2 regions of the Enterobacter sichuanensis genome follow, and region 2 is predicted to be linked to the other one. Evidence: riboswitches for the same ligand, from Rfam matches in the RefSeq annotation. Region 2 holds a riboswitch; the other holds the start of a gene.
The links. Region 2 has a riboswitch for thiamine pyrophosphate ahead of thiB (thiamine ABC transporter substrate binding subunit). Riboswitches for the same ligand answer to the same signal wherever they lie in the genome.

Region 1: another riboswitch for thiamine pyrophosphate. It lies ahead of thiC (phosphomethylpyrimidine synthase ThiC); the one in region 2 lies ahead of thiB (thiamine ABC transporter substrate binding subunit).

What each region holds. Positions count from the first base shown of each region.
Region 1 covers NZ_CP027986.1:234,772-237,899, reverse strand. The annotation lists gene nudC (NAD(+) diphosphatase) at 1-378, opposite strand, end outside; gene C1N69_RS01115 (Rsd/AlgQ family anti-sigma factor) at 474-959, shown strand; TPP riboswitch at 1,014-1,122, shown strand; gene thiC (phosphomethylpyrimidine synthase ThiC) at 1,202-3,097, shown strand; gene thiE (thiamine phosphate synthase) at 3,097-3,128, shown strand, end outside.
Region 2 covers NZ_CP027986.1:713,634-716,761, forward strand. The annotation lists gene thiP (thiamine/thiamine pyrophosphate ABC transporter permease ThiP) at 1-586, opposite strand, end outside; gene thiB (thiamine ABC transporter substrate binding subunit) at 562-1,545, opposite strand; TPP riboswitch at 1,577-1,677, opposite strand; gene sgrR (HTH-type transcriptional regulator SgrR) at 1,714-3,128, opposite strand, start outside.

The DNA of each region.
Region 1 (3,128 bases), 480 kb from region 2:
TTGTGGGTAGTAGCGTTCGCGGCAGTGGCTGCAGAGCATCGCCCACTCGGTTTTGCTCGGGTGCATAGTGTGACCGCAGTAGCCGCAGTATTTATGCGAGCGGTAAAACTCCGCCAGCTGTACACCACGCCCCGCCAGCTGGAACAGGCCCACGTCCAGATCCAACACCTGTCGAACCGATCCCATGTCCTGACGACGGGGTTGTTGGATCAACCACACCGCATCTCCCTGCCATTCGCCGATCTTCAGCGCCGGCTGGCCCACAAGATCGAACCTCTCTGCTGCGCCATAAGGGATCTCCCCGTCAGGAAGCCATAATTTTTGTTCGTGACTGACGATCCACCAACCGAGATCTGATTTTTCAATAATACGATCCATATCTATTGCACTACCTTCGCTTCACTGACATGTTGTTAGCATTGTGGTTACATTCTGGATGAGCAGATTCAATCCTACACTTTGCGGAGTCGACCATGTTAAACCAGCTGGAAAGCCTGACTGAGCGCGTTAGAGGAAGTAACAAACTGGTGGATCGCTGGCTACATGTGCGCAAGCATCTACTCGTGGCTTATTACAATCTGGTCGGTATTAAGCCTGGCAAAGAATCGTTTATGCGGTTGAATGAAAAAGCGCTGGATGATTTTTGTCAGAGCCTGGTCGACTATCTGTCCGACGGCCATTTCAATATTTATGAACGCATTATCCGCGAAATGGAAGGGACAACACCGTATTTAGCGGCCAGCAAACTCTATCCGCTGCTGGAAGCCAACACCCAACAGATCATGGATTACTACGATTCCACGCTTGAGAACGCCATCGATCACGATAACTATCTTGAGTTCCAGCAGGCGCTTTCCGACCTTGGCGAAGCGCTGGAAGAGCGATTCACGCTGGAAGATAAGCTGATTAGCCTCGTCCTTGATGCCAGCCCCGAAGATAACATCGTGCGCCCTGCTTGAGTTCTTAATCGTTAACGAGTAATTTACAACCATTCGCCCCTCTCACGAGGGGGATTTTTCTTGTCGGAGTGCCCAGAGCGAAAGCCGGGCTGAGACCGTTAATTCGGGATCCGCGGAACCTGATCAGGTTAATACCTGCGAAGGGAACAAGAGTCACACTGCTGTTGTATCGCCCCCTGGGCGATCCTCTCTTGCTTCATCCGTCGTCTGACAAGCCATGTCCTTCACTTTTGGAATGAGCTATGTCTACTGCAAAACTGACCCGCCGCGAACAGCGCGCACAGGCCCAACACTTTATTGATACCCTGGAAGGCACTGCTTTCCCGAACTCAAAACGCATCTACATTTCCGGCTCCCGGGCGGATATCCGCGTCCCGATGCGTGAAATCCAGCTGAGCCCGACGCTTATCGGCGGCAGCAAAGATAACCCGCAGTATGAAGACAACGAAGCTGTGCCGGTGTATGACACCTCCGGCCCGTACGGCGATCCTGCTGTTGCCATTAACGTGCAGCAGGGTCTGGCGAAACTGCGCCAGCCATGGATTGATGAACGTAATGACTGCGAAGCGCTGTCTGATCGCAGTTCGGCTTACACCAAAGCGCGTCTGGCCGACGACGGTCTTGACGAGCTGCGCTTCGCCGGACTGCTGACGCCGAAACGGGCGAAAGCGGGCAAACGTGTGACCCAGTTGCACTATGCGCGCCAGGGTATTATCACGCCGGAGATGGAGTTTATCGCTATCCGTGAAAACATGGGGCGCGAGCGCATCCGCAGCGAAGTGCTCCGCCATCAGCATCCGGGCGAAGGCTTTGGCGCTCGCCTGCCGGAGAACATCACGCCGGAGTTTGTGCGTGATGAGGTGGCCGCAGGCCGTGCGATTATCCCCGCCAACATCAACCACCCGGAATCTGAGCCGATGATTATCGGCCGCAATTTCCTGGTGAAGGTTAACGCCAATATCGGTAACTCGGCCGTCACCTCTTCCATCGAAGAAGAGGTGGAAAAGCTCGTCTGGTCAACGCGCTGGGGTGCGGACACGGTCATGGATCTCTCAACCGGGCGCTATATTCACGAAACCCGCGAGTGGATCCTGCGTAACAGCCCGGTTCCTATCGGAACGGTGCCCGTCTACCAGGCCCTGGAGAAGGTCAACGGCATTGCCGAAGACCTCACCTGGGAAGCCTTCCGCGACACGCTGCTGGAGCAGGCTGAACAGGGCGTAGATTACTTCACCATTCACGCGGGCGTACTGCTGCGCTACGTGCCGATGACGGCGAAACGTCTGACCGGTATTGTCTCACGCGGCGGCTCCATCATGGCCAAATGGTGCCTGTCGCACCATAAAGAGAACTTCCTCTACGAACACTTCCGCGAGATCTGCGAAATCTGCGCCGCGTACGATGTCTCCCTGTCGCTGGGGGATGGCCTGCGTCCGGGCTCCATTCGCGACGCCAACGACGAAGCGCAGTTTGCCGAGCTGCATACCCTGGGCGAGCTGACCAAAATCGCCTGGGAGTATGACGTGCAGGTGATGATTGAAGGCCCGGGACATGTGCCGATGCAGATGATCCGCCGCAATATGACCGAAGAGCTGGAGCACTGCCACGAAGCGCCATTCTACACCCTGGGGCCGTTGACCACCGATATTGCGCCAGGCTATGACCACTTCACATCCGGGATTGGGGCGGCGATGATCGGCTGGTTCGGTTGCGCCATGCTCTGCTATGTGACGCCGAAAGAGCACCTCGGCCTGCCTAACAAAGAGGACGTGAAGCAGGGGCTGATTACCTACAAAATCGCCGCCCACGCTGCGGACCTGGCGAAAGGCCATCCCGGCGCGCAAATCCGCGATAACGCCATGTCGAAGGCACGCTTTGAATTCCGCTGGGAAGATCAGTTCAACCTGGCGCTGGACCCGTTCACCGCCCGCGCCTATCACGACGAGACCCTGCCGCAGGAATCGGGCAAAGTCGCGCACTTCTGCTCCATGTGCGGACCGAAATTCTGCTCGATGAAAATCAGCCAGGAGGTACGCGACTACGCCGCCACGCAAACCATTGAAGTGGGCATGGCGGACATGTCTGAAACCTTCCGCGCCAAAGGCGGCGAAATCTACCTCAAAAAAGAGGAGGCGTAATGTATCAGCCCGATTTTCCGCCCGTCCCCTA
Region 2 (3,128 bases):
GCTGGCGGCGCAGCCAAGGCCATTCGACAAAGCGGAAGAATGAGATGCCGCGCATACCAAGCTGGGCGGCAATCTGACGCTGTTCGCCGGGAATGTTCTCCAGCGCCTGCAAAAAGAGGCGTGTCGCCATCGGCATATTGAAAAACACGTGCGCCAGCAAAATGCCTTTCAGCCCGTAAGGCGAGAAGGTCCATTCAAGACCAAGCAGGCCGCACAGAGAGGCCAGCCAGCCCTGGCGGCCGTAAACGCTCAGAATGCCAAAAACGGCCACCAGCACGGGCAGGATCAGGGTCATGGCGCACAGGCGCAGCAGGGCCTGCCTGCCGGGGAAACGCCTGCGATAGAGCGCGCGCGCAAGAAAAATGGCCGGAATGACCGACAGCAGGGCAGACAGAAACGCCTGCCAGAATGAAAAACGGATGACGTGCCAGAGATAGCTGTCGTGCCAGAGCGCGAGCAGGTCGCTCTCTGGCGCGTTAAACCACAACGCAAGAAAGGCACCCAGACTGACCGCCACCATGACTATGGCGGCGAGCAGCCCGGGCAGTAACCAGCCGGGAATTAACGGCTGACGGCGCGTTGCCATTCACTTACCCATGCTGCACGCTGCGCGGCGACCTGCTGCGGCGTAAATTCCAGCGAGGTTTTTGGTTTGGTCAGCTGCTCGAACCCTGCTGGTAGCGCAACATTCGTGACGGGATACATCCAGTTTCCTGCCGGAATGGCGTTCTGGAAGGCGGGTGATACCATAAATTTCAGGAATTTTTCTGCCAGCTCCGGCTGTTTGCTGGCGGCGGTACGTGCGGCCACTTCCACCTGCAGATAATGCCCTTCAGCAAAATCAGCAGCGGCATAGTTATCTTTCTTCTCGGCGATAATGTGGTAAGCCGGAGAGGTGGTGTAGCTCAACACCAGGTCGCTTTCGCCTTTCAGGAACAGGCCATAGGCTTCGCTCCAGCCTTTGGTCACCGTCACGGTTTTGGCGGCCAGCTTCTGCCACGCCTGGGGCGCTTTGTCCCCGTAGACTTTTTGCATCCACAGCAGCAGGCCCAGACCCGGCGTACTGGTGCGTGGGTCTTCATAAATTACACGCCATTTCTGGTCGCTTTCCACCAGCTCTTTCAGGCTCTTCGGCGGGTTTTTCAGCTTGTTTTTGTCATAGACAAAAGCAAAGTAGCCGTAGTCGAACGGCACAAAGGTGTCGTTTTTCCAGCCGCCAGGCACGTTAACGGCTTCTGCCGCTACGCCGCTTTTGGCAAAGAGTTTGGTTTGCGAGGCGGCCTCCAGCAGGTTGTTATCGAGCCCGAGTACCACATCCGCTTTGCTGTTTTTTCCTTCCATACGCAGACGGTTGAGCAGTGAGACGCCGTCCTCCAGCGCCACGAACTTCAGTTCGCAGTTACAGTCCGCTTCAAAGGCTTTTTTGACGACCGGGCCTGGGCCCCAGTCGGCAGAGAAAGAGTCGTAGGTGTAGACCGTCAGAACGGGCTTAGCTAAAGCAGGCAGCGCAAACAGCGCCAGCAGGGGAAGAACTTTTTTTAACACTTTGCACCTCAGGGTTGAGTGGCAAAGGATTTTGAGCGACAGCCTCAAATCCCTTCGCCGGCGTTATCCGGATCAGGTTCGACGGGTATTATCTCAGCGCACATCAGTGATGCAGCACCCCGTTGAGAACGGCGGTATTGTAATGATTTGGTGAATATTACGAAAGCGTTATGGTTCCGGCGGGGCAAACCAGGCCGATTTGAAATCGAACCAGCCCAGGGTATTCATCCGCAGGCCTCGCATACTGCGTTGTCCCTGGATCATCAGCCAGTGGTGGATCAAGGGAACGATCGCCTGTTCAGCCAGCAGCTGCTGGCACCATACGGCAAGATTCATCTCGCCCGCACGCCACCGGGCGGCATCCTGTTGCCAGTCACGGTCGATGCAGTGCTGGATCAGCGGGACTTCATAAAGGTGCGAGAATAATGAAAAATCGAGCGGCAGGGTGAAGTTGGCGCTGTTCAGCCAGATATCACTGGTTATCTCCCCCTGGTGCCATTCGTGATAATCCACTTCCCTGATCTCCAGCTTAACCCCTTCCGCTGCCAGTAGTCTGGTCATGATCCTGGCGATAAAACGATGCTCCACATGTTCGCGGTAGTAGGTCAGTGAGATGGACTCCAGCCCAGCAGGTTTGTCGGCGTGCGCCGGGCGGGCATGGTGCCAGCGCGGTAGCAGGCCGTACGCCGGGAACCAGTAGGTCTGATACTGCTCTTCCGCATGGTAGATCAGGTTGGAAGGGGACAGTATATGGCTGATCCACTTACGGACGGCCGGGTTGGCCCCGCGGTGGGTGCGGCTGTCGAACAGCAGATAGTAGCATCCCTCCTCCAGGCGACTCTCCACGGCCTTTTCTCCCGTGGTGGGACCTTCCAGCGTCAGGCCGGCGCTCAGCTCTTCATTCAGATCCGGCAATACCCACACATTCACTTCGTCGATCAGCGCCCGATAGCCAAAGTAGTCATCAAACGCGCGGATTTTCAGCTGGTTGTTATTATTACGGGAGACGGCGTAGGGCCCGGTACCTATCGGCAGGCTGGCAAAATTGTTCATCGATTCCCACTCGCCGGGCAAAATCATTGACGGCACATAGCCCAGCAGCCAGGGGAGCCACTGGTCCTGCTGTGAAAGCTCAATATCCAGCGTCCATGCCGTTGGCGAGTGGACGCGCGAAATATGCGAGTAGAGCGGCAGCGTACGGGCGCGTTCCAGAGAGGTGATGACGTCGTGCATTTCCAGCTCGCGGCCATGATGAAAGTGGATGCCAGGGCGTAAAAAAAAGCGCCAGTGAAGCGGGGAAAGTTGCTGCCAGTGGTGAGCGATATCTGCTTCCAGTTCCCCATTTTCCTCATTTATCCGCGTCAGGCCGCTGAAGATTTGTCGGGCCATGTGGGTTTCTGAGCGGCGCAAGGCCGTGCCGGGCAACAGGTTTTTCATCGGGCGATAGTAGAGGACCCGCAGGATGTGACGGCCCTGGCGGAAACTGCGTCCGAGATGGGAAACCAGCATCTGGCGCACCGCGGCTTTATCGCCCACCAACTGCACCAGCTGGTCAATTCGGTCCTGCTCCAGCAGGTCTTCGG